DNA from 3 places in the Erwinia sp. BNK-24-b genome. Region 1 is predicted to be linked to each of the others. Evidence: predicted binding sites of a transcription regulator. Region 1 holds the regulator's gene; each other region holds the start of a gene.

The links. Region 1 encodes PurR, which represses purine synthesis genes. Its sites were predicted from a motif close to CANGCAAACGTTTGCNTG; they were not measured.
Region 2: a site for PurR is predicted at 2,313-2,330, ahead of ACMGGR_RS04160 (nucleoside-specific channel-forming protein Tsx). Genes of this name have one in related genera too.
Region 3: a site for PurR is predicted at 1,417-1,434, ahead of purT (formate-dependent phosphoribosylglycinamide formyltransferase). Genes of this name have one in related genera too.

What each region holds. Positions count from the first base shown of each region.
Region 1 covers NZ_CP179901.1:2,469,305-2,475,313, forward strand. The annotation lists gene rnt (ribonuclease T) at 77-727, shown strand; gene ACMGGR_RS11025 (Grx4 family monothiol glutaredoxin) at 788-1,126, opposite strand; gene ACMGGR_RS11030 (C40 family peptidase) at 1,496-2,320, shown strand; gene purR (HTH-type transcriptional repressor PurR) at 2,665-3,690, shown strand; gene punR (DNA-binding transcriptional activator PunR) at 3,721-4,629, opposite strand; gene punC (purine nucleoside transporter PunC) at 4,746-5,933, shown strand.
Region 2 covers NZ_CP179901.1:900,383-906,391, forward strand. The annotation lists gene mmuM (homocysteine S-methyltransferase) at 1-597, shown strand, start outside; gene ACMGGR_RS04155 (hypothetical protein) at 703-1,122, shown strand; gene ACMGGR_RS04160 (nucleoside-specific channel-forming protein Tsx) at 1,169-2,035, opposite strand; gene ACMGGR_RS04165 (DUF1543 domain-containing protein) at 2,538-3,041, shown strand; gene pmrB (two-component system sensor histidine kinase PmrB) at 3,318-4,391, opposite strand; gene pmrA (two-component system response regulator PmrA) at 4,384-5,064, opposite strand; gene eptA (phosphoethanolamine transferase EptA) at 5,061-6,009, opposite strand, start outside.
Region 3 covers NZ_CP179901.1:1,836,719-1,842,727, reverse strand. The annotation lists gene ACMGGR_RS08170 (sugar phosphate isomerase/epimerase family protein) at 1-518, shown strand, start outside; gene ACMGGR_RS08165 (YebG family protein) at 997-1,338, opposite strand; gene purT (formate-dependent phosphoribosylglycinamide formyltransferase) at 1,477-2,661, shown strand; gene ACMGGR_RS08155 (bifunctional 4-hydroxy-2-oxoglutarate aldolase/2-dehydro-3-deoxy-phosphogluconate aldolase) at 2,761-3,399, opposite strand; gene zwf (glucose-6-phosphate dehydrogenase) at 3,770-5,245, opposite strand; gene ACMGGR_RS08145 (MFS transporter) at 5,650-6,009, opposite strand, start outside.

The sequences.
Region 1 (6,009 bases):
TCTTTCCCCTTCCCCTGCTGCAACTCTTACTGAAATTTGCCATAATACGCGCTCAATTTTCGCCTGTGAGATCCTGATGTCCGAATCGAACGAACTTAACGCCCTCAGCAGCCGTTTTCGCGGTTTTTACCCGGTCGTGATCGATGTTGAAACCGCCGGTTTTGACGCCAAAACTAATGCATTACTGGAAGTTGCTGCCGTTACGCTAAAGATGAACGCCGACGGCTGGCTGGAGAAGGATGAGACGCTCCACTTTCACGTTGAGCCGTTCGAAGGTTCTGTCCTGCAACCCGAGGCGCTGGCTTTTAACGGCATCGATCCTGACAATCCGCTGCGTGGCGCGGTCAGTGAATATGAAGCGTTACACGCTATCTTTAAAGCGGTGCGTAAAGGCATTAAAGATCAGGGCTGCAATCGCGCGGTCATGGTTGCCCACAACGCCACTTTCGATCTGAATTTTATGAATGCGGCTGCGGAACGCGCCGGTCTGAAACGCAATCCTTTCCATCCTTTCGTCACGTTTGATACCGCCGCGCTAAGTGGACTGGTGCTGGGACAAACGGTGCTGGCAAAAGCCTGTACGGCGGCCGGTATGCCTTTTGACAGCAGCCAGGCGCACTCGGCGCTGTATGATACGGTACAGACGGCAGATCTGTTTTGCGAGCTGGTCAACCGCTGGAAACGGCTTGGCGGCTGGCCCCTGCCGGAAGCGGCGGGCGGAGAGTAAAAAAAAGGCCTGGCGTAATGCCAGGCCTTTTTTATCGGGTAACGTCCGTTACCGACAAACTTACTCTGCTGCGTCAGACGGATACTTCTGCGCCGTCTCTTTAATCAGCTGCTGCAGTTCGCCCTGCTGGAACATTTGAATGATAATGTCGCAGCCGCCCACCAGTTCACCGTCTACCCACAGCTGAGGGAAAGTTGGCCAGTTGGCATACTTTGGCAGCTCGGCGCGGATTTCCGGATTCTGCAGGATATCGACATAGGCAAAACGTTCGCCGCAGGCGGAAAGCGCCTGCACGGCCTGGGCAGAAAAGCCGCAGCTTGGCAGTTTAGGCGAGCCTTTCATATACAGCAGAATCGGGTTTTCTGCGATCTGGCGCTCAATCTTCTCAATAGTGCTCATTAATGCCTTCCTCAATCGGCTACTTCGTGTCTGTATAGTGTAGCGAGTCTACGCGTACGATGAAAATGCCATTTTCAGCAGCCTGACGCCATAACCTTGTCGCTACGCTCGGGAAACAAAGCATTAAAATATCATTTCCCGGAGGTTATTACCGCGTTCCTGATAAAATTTATCGGTGCGGTTGTGCAGATAACCAGCTGAAGAGGATAGATTTTACAGCTTTTACCGCTTTGTAATCATTGAAACAAAAAAGGCCTTACTTTTTCATTATGAGTTCGATTAGAATTATCCTAACCGACTGCCGTTGCGCAGTCCCCTGATTAACCAGGCTCTGGCCGCTGGCGGGAGCACAAACTGTTAATGGTAAAGATGCGTTTACTCATCACGCTGTTGATGCTGGCCTTTGCCCAGCTATTTATGACCATGGCGCACGCATCGCCACACGCGGCCGTTAAAGCGGATCACCACAAGGCTAATAGCCCCACGCCTGCCCGCGAAGACGATCGCCGCAAGCGTCGCCCGATAAAAACCACCGCCACCCGTAAAGTTAAAGTTAAAGAAACCAGCAAGGTCAAAGAAAGCAGTAAAGGCAAAGAGACCAGCAGCAAAAAGCCCCGCACTTCCCTGATTAAAAAATATAAGTTGCGCAAACACGAGCAGCAGACCGCCAAAGCTTTACCCCCGAAAAAACGCTACGGTCGCCATCGTGTGACTGAAGAGACAGAAGCCCTGACCAGCGGCAGCGCTTCCTCCCCGCTCAGGCTCAGTAAAGCGCACCGCGCACGCTACCAAAAAGCGCGCGAAACGGCGATGAACAAGCTAATGGATCAGCTGGGCAAGCCTTATTTATGGGGCGGCACCTCGCCAAAAACCGGTTTCGACTGTAGCGGTCTGGTCTGGTATGCCTATAAAGATCTGGTGAAATTTAAAATCCCCCGCACCGCTAATGAGATGTACCACTTAAGGGATGCGGCTTCGATAAAGCGTAACGAGCTGGAAAAAGGCGATCTGGTCTTCTTCCGCATCAACGGGCGCGGCGCGGCCGATCACGTTGGCGTTTATCTGGGCAACGGCAAATTTATCCAGTCGCCCCGCACCGGCAAAGATATTCAGGTTAGCGCGCTTGCCGATGATTACTGGGAACAGCATTACGTGGGGGCAAAACGGGTCATGACGCCTCGCACCATTCGTTAAAAGCTGACGGCTTCGCCAGTGAAAAATCCCCTCTCCGGCTGAACCTGCGTTAAGCAAGGCAGCCGGAGTTGTTTGCCGCAACGGGCGAATTTTGTCGTTTCACCGCCGTAAAAACCTCGTTTTATCCCTTCGCTCTTGTTAGAATCCACGGTTTGTTGCGCAACAGGCCCGCACGCCGGTTTTTTTAGCAGGCAACAGGCCGGTTTCGCCGCCCTTAACTCCCTCCTGATGTAACCATACCGCAACAAATCATGCGTATTTACGTCAGGTTTTTTATCATTCCAGGCAAACGTTTAACAAACCGCTTTTCAGTGACTTACTGAACAGCGCAGGAGTCTTGTTCCATGGCAACCATAAAAGATGTGGCCAAACGCGCCGGTGTCTCTACCACCACGGTGTCCCACGTCATTAATAAAACCCGTTTCGTCGCCGAAGAGACGCGGGAAGCCGTCTGGGCAGCGATCAAAGAGCTGCACTATTCACCCAGCGCCGTGGCCCGCAGCCTGAAGGTCAATAACACCAAAACCATTGGCCTGCTGGCCACCTCCAGCGAAGCGCCCTATTTTGCCGAAATTATTGAGGCCGTTGAACACAGCTGTTTCGCTAAGGGCTATACGCTGATCCTTGGCAACGCGCATAACGACCTGCAAAAGCAGCAGGCTTATCTGTCGATGATGGCGCAAAAGCGCGTCGATGGCCTGCTGGTCATGTGTGCCGAATACCCTGATGAGCTGATAAAAATGCTGGAAGATCATCGCAATATTCCTATGGTGGTGATGGACTGGGGCGAGTCGCGAGGCGATTTTACCGATACGGTTCTGGATAACGCCTTTGAAGGCGGCTATCTGGCAGGACGTTATCTGATCGATCGCGGCCACCGTGATATCGGCGTGATCCCCGGCCACATGGAGCGCAACACTGGCGGTGGCCGCCATGCAGGTTTCCTGAAGGCGCTGGCGGAAGCGGGCATTACTTTACGGGAAGAGTGGCTGGTTCAGGGAGATTTCGAACCGGAGTCAGGCTATCACGCGATGCAGCAGCTGCTGGCACAGAAGCAGCGCCCTACGGCAGTCTTTTGCGGCGGTGACGTGATGGCAATGGGCGCTATTTGTGCCGCTGACGAGATGGGCCTGCGCGTTCCGCAGGATATTTCGGTGATCGGTTATGACAACGTGCGCAACTCGCGTTACTTTACGCCAGCGCTGACCACCGTTCATCAGCCGAAAGAGCGTCTTGGCGCAACGGCCTTTAATATGCTGCTCGACCGTATTACCAGCAAGCGCGAAGAGCCGCAGACTATTGAAGTCCACCCTACGCTGATCGAGCGTCGCTCCGTAGCGGATGGTCCCTTCCTCGACTATCGCCGCTAACCTGTCGGGCGGTATGTTACCGCCCCGTTTTCAGGCTTCCCGCAGCCATTCGCAGTTCAGCGTTTCCGTTTCGCCCAGATAGTCCAGCAGCCAGTGCATGGCGGGCGAAGCCTGCTGTTCTGACCAGCTGACGCAGCAGGGGCTGTCCGGAAAAAGCGGGTCAAGCGTCAGCTCGTGTAGCAAGCCATTTTGTAGCAGAGGCTGCGCCAGATGGCCCGGCACCATCCCGACGCACAGACCGGCCAGCAGGCAGTCAATCGCGCTCTCCCAGTCCGGCACTATCAGCCGCCGCTGATTATCCAGCGTCCACGTAGTTCTTTTTGGCAGCGCGCGCGAGGTATCTTCCAGCACCAGCGAAGGCCATTCGCGTATGTTCTCTTCCGTAACTTTTCCGCTTTGTTGCGCAAGCGGATGGCTCGCCTGCACTACGCAGCGCCAGTTCAATACGCCCATATCGCGAAAGGCAAACCGTCCGCCAACCGGAATTGCCTGAGTAGCACCAATCGCCACATCAACCCGCCCGTCCGCCAGCGCATCCCAGACGCCGTTAAAAACTTCTGATGAAAGATGTAGCTCTATATCGGGAAAGTGACGGTAAAAATCGACCACCAGCTGACGGGTTCGTTCTGCTTTTACAATCCTGTCGACAGCAATATTCAACTGGCCGCGCCAGCCGTTAGCGACCTGCTGGCAGTGGCGGCGTGTGGAAAGCATTTTTTTGATAACAGCACGGCCTTCCTGAATGAAAAGTTCGCCCGCTGCCGTCAGCACGACGTCGCGATGACGTCGTTCAAATAAAGGCACGGCGAGCCACTCTTCCAGCTGCCGTACGGTATAGCTGATAGCAGAAGGCACGCGATGTAGCTCGTTAGCCGCTGCGCTAAAGCTACCCGTTCTGGCTACCGCATCAATCACTTCAAGCGAATGTTCTGACCACATAATCTGCCTGCAAAATTTTTGAACGCAACAGACAAATATTACCGTTTCACAAGCGCTATGGCACTCCTTTACACTCTCGGCCGCCTATTAATTCGGTAAAAAGAGCGAAAGAAGTCATGCCATCGAAAGGATTTTTAATTTATCTCGCGCTGCTGAGCGTGGCAGGTTTTCTTGCCACCGATATGTATCTGCCTGCTTTTGGCGCCATGCAGCAGGATCTGCACACCGAAGCTGGCGCAATTAGCGCCAGCCTGAGCCTCTTTCTGGCAGGTTTTGCCAGCGCGCAGCTGTTCTGGGGGCCGCTTTCCGATCGCATCGGCCGTAAGCCGGTACTGCTGATGGGCCTGAGCCTGTTTGCCGTGAGCTGCGGCGCTATGTGGTGGGTTAATACCACGGTTGTACTGCTGATCCTGCGCTTTTTACAGGCCGTGGGTATCTGTGCCGCCGCCGTGAGCTGGCAGGCACTGGTGATCGACCGTTATCCGGCCGCCAGGGCCAACCGCGTTTTCGCTACTATCATGCCGCTGGTTGCGCTTTCTCCGGCGCTGGCCCCGCTGCTCGGTGCCTGGCTGCTCAATCACTTTTCCTGGCGCGCGATTTTTTTAGCGCTGCTGCTGCTGGCGCTGGCGCTGCTGATCGCCACGCTCTTTATCTCTGCGCCAAAGGCTAAAGCGCATAAAGAAGAAGACAAGATCGGCTTTTTTACCCTGCTGAAATCGCCGGTATGGAGTGGCAACGTGCTGATTTACGGTGCCTGTTCCGCCAGCTTTTTTGCGTGGCTGACCGGTTCCCCGTTTATTCTGGCCGAGTTGGGCATGTCGCCTGGCGATATCGGTCTGAGCTATGTGCCGCAGACGCTGGCCTTTCTGGCCGGTGGCTACGGCTGCCGCGCGCTGCTGAAACATACGGAAGGAGCTTCCCTGCTGCCGTGGCTGCTGGCTATTTATGCCTTGAGCGTGGTCGCCTTTTTTATTGCCGCGCAGATTGATTCGCCGACAACCTGGGCCTTGCTGCTGCCGTTTTGCGGCATGGCGCTGGCTAACGGCGCGATTTATCCTGTCGTCGTAGCAAATGCGCTGCTGCCTTTCCCGCAGGCGAGCGGCAAAGCGGCCGCGCTGCAAAACACCCTCCAGCTTGGCCTGTGCTTTGTAGCCAGCATGCTGGTATCCGGCTTTATCGCTACGCCGCTGGCTACCACTTCGCTGATTATGCTCAGTACTGTCTTTATGACAATTGTTGGCTATATTTTACAGCGGGGACAGGCAGCAAGCGCCTCGCTGGAACAGCTTGAAAGCCATCACTAACTCCCTGAATCCATTTAGTTAGCGTCCTAACAATAAGCCGTTGAATATTGCCTGAGGTGAGCATATACTCATTTTC
Region 2 (6,009 bases), 1.6 Mb from region 1:
ACCACGCCGCTGCTGGTCGCCGGTTCCGTCGGCCCTTATGGCGCTTATCTGGCAGACGGCAGCGAATACCGCGGCGACTATTCTTTACCGCAGGCGGAGATGATGGACTTCCATCGGCCACGCGTTCGCGCGCTGGTGGACGCGGGCGCGGATCTGCTGGCCTGCGAGACGCTGCCTTCTTTTGCCGAAATCGAGGCGCTGGTTGCTTTGCTGGCCGAATTCCCGGCTACCCCAGCCTGGTTCTCCTTTACGCTGCGCGACAGCGATCATTTGAGCGACGGGACGCCGCTGGCCGACGTGCTCGCCTTTCTGGACAACGTTCCTCAGGTTGTGGCGCTGGGCATCAACTGCATCGCGCTGGATAAGGTGACGGCGGCGCTGAAAGTGTTTTCCGCGTTAAGCACAAAACCGCTGGTGGTCTATCCCAACTCTGGCGAGCAGTATGATGCCGCCAGCAAAAGCTGGCACAGCGACGCTTCTACCTGCACGCTGGTGGATAACCTTGCCGAATGGCAGGCGGCTGGTGCAAAACTGATCGGCGGCTGCTGCCGCACCACGCCAGCCGATATTAAAGCTATTGCCCAACGCTGCCGATAACCCTCTCAGAGCTTTACGCGATCGCGCTCGTTATCGGGCGCGATTAATAAATCTCGCCTGACTCTGCGTAAACTATTCTCAATATTTAACCTGGCAGGAAAGCTTATGAGACTCGTGTTACTGGCGCTGGCTTCGGCGTGGCTTTTGAGCGGATGTGCAACCATCGTGGGCGACAAGACCCAGGATGTGACCATCCAGAGCTGGCCGCAAGGCGCAAAATTTGTTGTTCAGGATGAAACGGGCAGGGCAGTGGCGGAAGGGTTCACCCCAAAAACCGTGACGCTGGCAAAATCTGACGGCAGCTACTTTGGCAAAAAGAAATTCCTGCTGATGCTGGAACAGCCGGGCTTTGTACCGCAAACCATCCCGCTGAACGAGAAGGCTAACCTCTGGTATCTGCTGGGTAATATTCCGCTTGGCGGCTTCCCGGGCTGGCTGCTGGTCGATCCGTTTAACGGCGGCATGTACAACATTGAGCCGCCGCCCGCGAAGATTATTATGAATCCGATTGGCGCGCGCAGCTAAATCCGTAAGCCGCCGGCGCAGAACCGGCGGCTGAAAAGCATCGGGATTAGAAGTTGTAGCCAACCACCAGGTAGTAACCCCAGCCGGTCGATTTCACTTCAAAATCACCGCTACCGAAATTCAGCTCCTGGCCGTCAGCCCACTGGCCACCGTTATGGAAGTAGCGCGCCACCACCGAGTAGTGCCAGTTATCGTAAGCCAGCGACAGAATGTGGCTGGAGGCGATAGAGTTGCTGGTGCGGGAAGCGTCGCTCTTGTCGCGCAGATCGGAACCCCAGTCAAAGTTGGTAAAACCAACGTAGCTCAGATTACCGCCCCACAGCGTAGTCAGCGGCACAAAGTATTTCACCTTGAAGCGATAGCCGTCCCAGCTGTTCTCGTTTGCTGCGCCATAGTTCTGCCACTGGTATTTGGCATAGACGTTCAGCGACAGGTTAACCGGGGTATGCGTATCGATATCGGTGCCCAGACCCATATACCAGGTATTCTGGCGACTGCTGCTGTTGCGGCCCATATCGTAGATATAGTTGTTGGCGAAATACCACTCTTTAATCGGCCCGATGCTCAGGTCGGTGTTGGTCAGCTTGTCGATAGAGAAGCGAGGCTCAATCTCCATAAACATCGGCGAACCGTGGTCAAAAATGCCGTTAGCGTTAGAGTTGCCGGTCCCAAAGAAGTTGGTCAGATCCAGATAGCCATAGAAATCGAACCAGTCTTTTTTAGCAAAGGCTTCATATTCCAGATAAACATCGTTATTGAACTGCGGCCCGAAGCGAGTGTGAGTACTGCCGACGACGTTCACGCTCTGGTGCCACCAGTCGGAAACGTACTGCGGCTGTTCAGGTGCAGCAAAAGAAGCAGCGCTGTAAGAGAGAGCAACCAGAGCGCCAGCCATCAGAGATTTATATTTCATTATATTACCACATGCTTATCGACCATTTTCTGCAGCCCGCGCGATGGTCTTATCAGTCATTATCCGGAACGGAACAGGAAGGCGGTTTTCAGTACCGAAAACACCCGTATCGAATGCCGGAGCAGTGTGCCGTCATCCGCTGCTAAGGAAATAGAGATCGCTCACAGTTGTCAAACTCTGTTTCATTTCACTTTAATTAAAGTGTGATGTAGATCACACAAAGAGCGGAACTTAAGCGCCGTAACGCTTGTCGCCGCACAAAGGCTGTTTTTCATCCGGGGTAAACGTTTGCCTGGCAGCTTAGGGGCAAATATGTGCAAAGTAGAAGCGCAGCCCCCGAAAAAAGCAGCGGGTAAAGCACGGCAGGCTATAAGTAATTCTTATGTTTTGAGCGGGAAAAGAGCGATGTCGGCGTGCATGCATTAATACCGATATGTAAATGTTTATATATCGTTTTTAAGGCTGTACGATCGCCGTTTTTTCGACAGTTAACGGAGCCAGTATGCAGCTGTATATGTTTTATGTAGGCGGCAACGCCGGAAAATCGAATATCGAAGTACATGACATTCAGTTTGTCGCCGCCAACGAGCCGAAAGAGGCCTGGCCAGCGCTGCGTGAAGCCTGGTTCGGCGACGCGGATAAGATCCATATTGATGGCTATGCGCGAATTAACTGGGCCGATGGCTACAGCATTACGCTTGCCGATACGCCGCCGAAGGATAAAAACCGCCTCTTTTTTGTTAACGCGGGCGCTTATCATCCTTCAACGCTGGCGGAGCTGCACGCCTTCGATCTCTTTGTGGCGACAAGCGTTAAAGAAGCAAAGGCAAAAGGGCTGGCTTCGCTGCTGAACGGCGCGTTAAAGCAGCATAAAGATAATCTGACCGACGTGGACGACTGCCTGCTGCTGGATAAAGTCGGCAATCTTTACGTGCATCTTACGCCTTGTGAAAAAGGAACGCCTTTTCGCCCGGAGTGGCAGGGCTATCAGCCGATTGGCCTGTGAGTTATCGTAACCTGCTGACCTGCTGACCTGCTGACCTGCTGACCTGCTGACCTGCTGACCTGCTGACCTGCTGACCTGCTGACCTGCTGAAATCTATGCGGGCTGCACCGTCTTAAGGTTGCCTTAATCTTTTTCCGGGAGACTCTCCTTATCACGATAAGGAGAGAACCATGCAACAGCAGCGCGTAAGGCCAGCCAGTGAATATGCCACGGTGATATTCAGCGTTATCGTTATTCTGACTTTCCTGAAAATCTGGTTCAGCAGCTAAGTAAGGTTCAGGATGTGAATTTGATCGAAGCCCGGCAGCCGCTGGTCTGCTGACGGTTTTCCAGAAAGAACTGCGCTTTATGTAGCTGAGCGATACGGCTGACGATGCTCAGCCCCAGTCCGATGCCGCCATAACGGCTGTCCATACGCACAAAGGCGCGGCTCAGCTCGCCGCTTTTACTCTCATCAATGCCCACTCCCTGATCTTCTACCGCCATCACCGCGCCGGAGTGATTTTCCACGCGTACGGCGATCACCGTGTTGGTCGGGCTATAGCGATGGGCATTCTCGATCAGGTTTCTTAATAAAACTCGTAACAGCGTCGCGTCGCCGCGTACCGTTGCGTCGTCCACGATGGTTATCTCCAGCTGCTGCCCGCGCTGTTGCAGCATTGACTGCATCTCCGCACTCATTGGCGCAATCACATCTTTTGCCAGCGAAACCCGCTGATAGTTACCGGCGGTAAAAGATTGCCCGACTCGCGCCAGCTGGAGCAGCTGCGCCACGCTGTTGGTCATTTGATCCAGCCGCTGGATCAATGGCTGAACGTTGATCCTGTGCTTCTTTTCCAGCAGTTCCAAATGCAGCCGGAGCCCGGCCAGCGGCGTACGTAATTCGTGCGCTACGTCGGCGGTAAACAGCCTTTCACGCTCCAGGCTGGTGGTCAGTCGCGTAATCAGCTGGTTAACGGCCAGGGTAACGGCATCGATTTCCCGTACCGATCGAGGACAGTTGACCGGAGAAAGGTCATCTTCGCTACGGTTTTCCAGCTGCTTTTGCAGCTCTGACAGCGGCCGCGTGATCCATTTCACCACCTGAAAACAGAGCAGCAGCGCGAGCGTGATCATAATCAGGCTCGGCACGGCCAGGCTGGCGACCGCCTCGTGTATCTCTTTTTCCACGTGTTTTCGCTGGTCATGGTTATGCAGCGCCGCGTCTACCAGCAGCTGGATCTGCTCCTGGCTTTCATGCCATAGCCAGGCCACGCTGATCACCTGACAAAGTAACAGGATCAGGCCAACCGCCATCAGCAGGCGAAAACGCATCGTATTACCGCGATGCTGGAAAAAAGATTTAATCATCAGCGCGTTCTGTCCCGTCCTTCATCAGCGCATAGCCAAAACCGCGTACGGTACGGATCGCCGTTCGACCAATTTTGTCGCGCAGATTGTGAATATGGACCTCAAGCGTATTGGTAGAAGGCTCGGTTTCCCAGTTATAAATATCGTTATAGAGAATTTCGCGGTGCACCGGCTGGCCGGCTTTCAGCATCAGGCGCGCCAGAATGGCATACTCTTTTGGCGTCAGCTCCAGCAGCCGGTCGGCAAGGTGTATTTGCCGATGGGTCATATCCAGCGAAAGCTGCCCAAACACCAGACGGCTGTCGCCCTGGTTAACATCGCGGCGGATCAGCGCCCGGATGCGTGCCAGCAGCTCGTCCAGCGCAAAAGGTTTAATCAGATAATCATCCGCGCCCGCATCCAGCCCGGTAATTCTGTCGCCGACCGTGTCCCGCGCCGTCAGAATCAATACGGGCTGCATTTTTTTCTGGCGGCGCAGACGCAGCAAAAGGCGCAGGCCGTCTTCATCAGGCAGGCCCAAATCCAGGATCAGTAAACTGTACAGTCCGCCCGCCAGACAGGCCTCAGCATCGCGGCTGGTGGTTACGCCATCGCAAACATAGCCTTCGCCTTCCAGCGCCATCAACAGGCCCTGCAGCAGCAGGGCATCATCTTCTACAACCAGAATTTTCACTGATTTTTACTCCGACAAGCCGTCAGGATATCGTCGCCAGGAACATATTCGTGCGTTACGGTGCCGGTCAGGCCCAGCATCGTGGAAAAAAGATTATCCTGTGACCAGCTTTTTCCGCTCAGTTTGTTCATACAGCCCATATCAACCGCATGACGCTGCTGATAATCAGGCGACAGCCAGATGAGCATAGGGACATGTTTTTGCTCTTCAGGGGCAATGGCATAAGGCATGCCGTGCAGATAGACCCCGTTTTCACCCAGCGATTCCCCGTGATCGGAAAGATAAACCAGGCTGGTGGTAAAACGATCCTGGTGTGATTTTAATACATTAATCGCTTTATCAACGATGTAATCGACGTAAAGCAGCGTGTTGTCATAGGTATTGACCAGCTGCTGCTGCGAACAATCCTGAATTTGATTGGTATCGCAGGTCGGCACGAACTGCCGGAAACGCGGCGGATAGCGATTGTAATAGGTCGGGCCGTGGCTGCCGATGGTGTGCAGCACGATTACGCCGTTGCCTTTCAGCTGGTTGATGTAGTCGTCCAGCCCATGAAACAGCACGTCGTCATAGCATTCGCCGTCGATACACATACCGGGCAAATTCAGGTGCGTCATATCCTGGTGCGGTACCCGATCGCAGGCGCCTTTACAGCCGCCGTCGTTTTCGTTCCACAGTACGCTGATGCCCGCACGCTGCACGATATCCAGCAGGCCTTCGCGATGGCTGGCCAGCACGTCGTCATAGTGCGCACGCGGCATTCCGGAAAACATACAGGGCACCGACACTGCCGTAGAGGTGCCGCAGGAAATCGTCTGCGGGAAATAGGTAACGTTATCTTTTGCCAGCAAAGGGTTAGTCTGGCGCGAATAGCCAGAAAGCGAAAAGTCCGCCGCGCGCGAGGTTTCACCCACGATTAAAATAGTCAGGCTTTTTTTGTCGCTG
Region 3 (6,009 bases), 630 kb from region 1:
AAAAAGAGTGTATGGCCGAAAGAGAAGAGGAAGATATTCGCTGGCTGGCTCAGGAAGCCGGAAAACGCGGCCTGCGGGTGGCTTTCGAGGCGATGGCGTGGAGTACGCACATCAACACAACCCCGGCCGCGTGGCAGCTTGTCCAGCGCGTCAATGAACCCAACCTTGGTTTGGTTATCGATGCCTTTCATATTTTTGTACGCAACCGCACTATCGCCGATCTCAACGGGATCCCGATGGAAAAAATCTTTCTGGTACAGCTTTCTGATCTGGACGAACTGCCGTCAGGTGACCAGCTGGTGCAGACGGCCAGGCACCATCGCCTGCTGCCGGGTCAGGGAAACTTCCCGCTTTATACGCTGCTGGATTACCTGGAAGCGGAAGGTTACCGGGGGCCGGTGGGACTGGAGGTCTTTAACGATGGGCTCCATCAGCGAGCGCCCGCCGACGCGGCAAAAGAGGCAATGCATGCTCTGAAACGCTGCTGCGCCCAGGCGACGCCAGGCCAGCCTGGCTAAGTCAGGCCATAAAGCGTACCGGCCGGTTAACTGGCTAAACATGTCATAAACCGTGCTGGTGGGTTAACTGGTTAAACATATCACAAAGCGTGCTGGCCGCTTAACTGGCCAGGTCAGGCCATAAAGCGTGCTGGTGGGTTAAGTGGCTAAACATGTCGCAAAGCGTGCTGATGGGTTAACTCGCTAAACATGTCACAAAGCGTACCGGTCGGTTAAGTGGCCAGGTCAAGCCATAAAGCGTGCCGGTCAGTTAACTGGCTAAGCACGACCTGCTCTTGCGCCAGTGGATAAAACAGAGCCAGCCGGGCGGCTGGCTTTTCTGCCGCTGAGCAGGCAGCACGGCGAATGTCCGGCAACCTGGCGGCTTAATGATATCGCTATCTGTCCATTCAGCTATTCAGCTATTCAGCTATTCAGCTATTCAGCTATTCAGCTATTCAGCTATTCAGCTATTCAGCTATTCAGGGGACTTTACCCCTCAGGCAGCTTTGCCACGCCCGGTTTTGCCCGCTTTTTCCTCGCCTTTTTCATCCGTCACGGCGCTAAGCTCGGCAACGGAAGCCGCAGGACGCTCGTCTGCCGCTTCTGGCATTTTACTGGTACGCAGAATATGCTGGACGGCATCTTTGTGTTCAGACAGGAACATACCCAGCGCTTCACGCTGGTTTTCGTCCATATCCAGCGGCGCGGCGCTTAACCAGTCGCAGAACACTTCAGCCATATCAAGCATTTTGTCATAAGCGTCGGCTTCTTTCTTGCTGGCGAAAGTCATCTTTTCCTCACCTTTTCTGACGACAACATATTTGATTTCAACAGCCATAGTACACACCTCGTTTAACTGTATTTTTATACAGTATATCAGCCCTGCATTATTTCTCAAGCCCGAAAAACTGATGAACGCGCAATCGTTTTCGTTTATACTGCGCGCGCGTTTTTTCCCTCAATCAGGTAGAGATTTATGACAACTCTTGGTACTGCGCTGCGTCCTGCCGCAACTCGTGTAATGCTGTTAGGTTCAGGAGAACTGGGCAAAGAAGTGGCGCTCGAATGTCAGCGTCTGGGCGTTGAAGTGATCGCGGTCGATCGCTATGCCGATGCGCCAGCTATGCATGTCGCCCACCGCAGCCATGTGATTAACATGCTGGATGGCGAAGCATTGAAAGCGCTGGTCGCGCTGGAACGTCCGGATTATATCGTGCCGGAGATCGAGGCTATCGCTACCGATATGCTGATTGAGCTGGAAAAACAGGGCCAGCACGTAGTGCCCTGCGCTCGCGCGGCGCGTCTGACCATGAACCGCGAAGGCATTCGTCGTCTGGCGGCTGAAGAGCTATTGCTGCCCACCTCTTCCTATCGCTTTGCCGATAACGTGGCAGACTTTAACCAGGCCGCGCAGGAAATCGGTTTCCCCTGCATTGTTAAACCAGTAATGAGCTCCTCGGGTAAAGGCCAGAGCTTTATTCGTGAGGCAGGCGAACTGGCGGCGGCATGGGAATATGCGCAGCAAGGCGGTCGCGCCGGTGCAGGCCGCGTGATTGTCGAAGGCGTGGTGAAGTTCGATTTCGAGATCACGCTGCTGACCATCAGCGCCGTCGACGGCATTCATTTTTGTACGCCAATCGGCCACCGTCAGGAAGACGGCGATTATCGTGAATCCTGGCAGCCGCAGCAGATGAGCGAGCTGGCCTTACAGCGTGCGCAACAGGTCGCAGAAAAGGTAGTGACGGCGCTGGGCGGTCACGGCCTGTTCGGCGTGGAACTGTTCGTTTGCGGTGACGATGTAGTATTCAGCGAGGTGTCACCTCGTCCGCACGATACCGGAATGGTCACGCTGATTTCTCAGGATCTGTCAGAGTTCGCCCTGCACGTACGCGCTTTCCTTGGCCTGCCTGTTGGTGCCGTTCGCCAGTATGGCCCTGCGGCTTCCGCCGTCATTTTGCCTGAGCTGCAAAGCAGCAACGTGCAGTTTGCCAGTTTAGATGCGGTGCTGGGCGCGGGCCTGCAGCTCCGTCTGTTTGGTAAACCAGAGATACAGGGCAAGCGCCGTCTGGGCGTAGCGCTGGCAACCGGTGAGAATATTGCAGATGCTGTACAGCGTGCCGTTAACTGCGCGGCTGGCGTGAAGGTCAGCGGCCAGGGCTAAGCAAGCATCGGCCAACAATCAGCCCCTGTTAAGGGGCTGATGCAGGAAATCGTTACGGCGCTGACGGAAAAAGCGTTGTACGGCCCACGCTGTTTAACCTTAGCGCGCGCCTGCCACCGCCTCTTTCGCCAGCTGCGTAATGCGATCGTAATCACCGGACTCCAGCGCATCCGCAGGCACCAGCCATGAACCGCCAATACATAACACGCTCTTTAAGGCCAGATAGTCGCGGTAGTTAGCCGGAGAAATCCCGCCGGTCGGGCAAAATCTTACCTGAGGGAACGGGCCGCCAATCGCCTGTAGCGCTTTTACGCCGCCGTTAGCTTCTGCCGGGAAAAATTTAAACTCGCGCAGGCCATAATCCATGCCGGTCATCAGTTCGGAAACGGTGCTGATACCAGGGATCAGCGGAATCGGCCCTTCTACGGCTGCTTTCAACAAGGATTCGGTCAGGCCAGGGCTGATAGCAAACTTAACGCCCGCGTCAGTCACTTCCCGCAGCTGCTGGCTGTTCAATACCGTTCCTGCGCCTACGATGGCCTCCGGCACTTCCTGAATCATCGCTTTAATGGCATCCATTGCACAGGCCGTGCGTAGCGTCACCTCCAGCACTTTTACGCCGCCCGCAACCAGCGCTTTCGCCATCGGTACCGCGTGCTCCAGCTTATTCACTACGATAACCGGCACGACCGGGCCAGTCTTCAGAATCTGTTCAGCGCTAATTTCCCAGTTACTCATCGTCCTGCTTCTCCTGTCAGGCCTGCCAGCTTACGTTGAGAGCAAGGCGGGCAAAAACGACGCGTGCAGCGTCCGCAAGTGTTCGTTTGCTACCATACAGGATTACGGACGGCTTCGTCCACGTAAGCGCTCGTTTTTTTGAAACAACGGTTCAATTTATGAAGCTCGCTCGCAGTTTGTCCCGCTGCCGCTTTTTTATCGCAGTAAAAACCCCTGCGGCGTTTAAAGATCTTACCGGGCTGCTTATGCCAGACATAAAAAAAACTATGGAGCCTGACGTCTGTTCAACGCAGGCTCCATAGTTCAGGGATGGCATAATTCGCTTTTCTTACGCCGCTGTTGTAAACCTTGCAGCGGCGCAGAGGGTAAACTACTCGAACTCGTTCCAGGAACGGCCATCGCGGGTGATCATGGCTACCGAAGCAACCGGTCCCCAGGTACCGGCCTGATAAGGCTTAGGCGCTTCGTTATCTGCGGCCCAGGCTTCCATAATGGAGTCTACCCATTTCCAGGCTTCTTCCACCTCATCACGGCGTACAAACAGCGCCTGGATGCCCCGCATGGTTTCCAGCAGCAGACGCTCGTAGGCATCCGCCAGATGCGACTGGTTAAAGGTTTCTGAGAAGCTCAGGTCAAGCTTGGTCGTTTGCAGATTGTGCTTGTGATCCAGCCCTGGCACTTTGTTCAGAATCTGGATATCTACCCCTTCATCCGGCTGCAGACGAATAGTGAGCTTGTTCTGCGGCAGTTCCTGCCAGGAATCTTTAAACAGGTTGAGCGCCGGGTTCTTGAAGTAGACCACAACTTCTGAACACTTGGTTGGCAAACGCTTGCCGGTACGCAGGTAGAACGGTACGCCAGCCCAGCGCCAGTCGTCGATATCGACGCGGATAGAGACGAAAGTTTCCGTGTTGCTGGATTTGTTCGCGTCTTCTTCTTCCAGATAGCCGGGGACTTTTTTGCCCTGCACAAAGCCAGAAGTATATTGACCGCGCACGGTTTTATCACGCACGTTAGTATGGTCGATACGACGTAATGAACGCAGCACCTTAACCTTCTCGTCACGGATGCGGTCAGCGCTCAGGTCTGCCGGTGGCGACATCGCAATCATGGTCAAAACTTGTAACAGGTGGTTTTGAATCATATCGCGCATCTGGCCCGCTTTGTCGAAGTAACCCCAGCGGCCTTCGATACCGACTTCTTCCGCCACGGTAATCTGCACGTGGTCGATGGTCCGGTTATCCCAGTTAGCGGCAAACAGCGAGTTGGCAAAACGCAGCGCCAGCAGGTTCAGTACCGTCTCTTTGCCCAGATAGTGGTCAATACGGAAAACCTGGTTTTCTTCGAAATATTCGCCAACCTGATCGTTGATCTCCCGCGAGGTCTCCAGCGAGGTACCCAGCGGTTTTTCCATTACTACGCGGGCAGGCTGCGCGTTCAGTTTGGCCGTTCCCAGCCCTTTACAGATGGCGCCAAAGGTGCCCGGCGGCATGGCAAAATAGTTAATGGTTACGCGCTTCTTCTGATCCAGCATTTTGCCCAGTCGGGTAAAGTGCGCCGCGTCGTTCACGTCCAGATTGCAAAAGTCGAGTCGGCTGCTCAGCTTATCCCACAGCGCTTCGTCGATGGCCTCCTTCATAAAGGTTTCCAGCGCTTCGCGTACGACCTTGGTGTAGGCTGCTTTATCCCAGTCGGCACGGCCAACGCCGATGATGCGCGACTCTTCGTGGATCTGACCGGCTTTTTCCAGTTGATACAGGGAAGGCAACAGTTTCCGGCGTGCAAGATCGCCTTTGGCACCAAAAATTACCAGATCGCAGGCCTGGGCTGTTTGTGTAACCGCCATTCTATTCTCCTCGTTGCAGGATAAGCCCGACCGGTGGATTCCCTCACCGTCGGGCTTTTCTGATTTTCTTTCAATACAATGTACTGCTTTTGCCGGGTCTACGTAAACCTGACAGCGCCTCTCCAGCACAGAGTAGCCAGTTTGCCTAAAATTTGCCGCCCAGGAAGCAGGCAGTTTGTGCTTAATTTTTCCGCCCCTCTGTTTTCAGCAAATCGGGCGCGTTACGCAAACAGACAGTAAAAAGCGGGAAACGACGGCGAAAATGCCCGTTAAAGAAATAAAAAACAAACTTTTACCCGCTACTGGCTTCATCGATTTCACCTTTGTTAGAAATCGACAAAACAGATAAAAAGAGAGGCCCGGAATGGCGGAATAAATTGGCTGTCTGGCATTATTTACGGCCTTTAACCCGGTTCTTTCTGCACCTGAGGAAAATACTTTTTATAGCCGAACCTTAATCGCCCTACAAACAGAAGGACTATTGTCAGGACAAACGACAACGCAAAAGCCATTAATATAATGTTCTGCAACGCCATTTTTTCAGAAAGCAGACTGACCGCCAGTCCGCCAAGCGGAATAGAAAGCAAATTCAGCATGCCTACTACGCCAATCACGCGCGATAAAATGGCCGGTGGAATAACCGTGCTGCGCATGATGCGAATATAGACGCTGAATCCGCCGTCAAAGGCGCTCAGCAGCGCATAGAGCGCAACCCACAGGTAGTAGTTATCCACGACGCCCAGCAGTAAGCCACTAAGTAATAT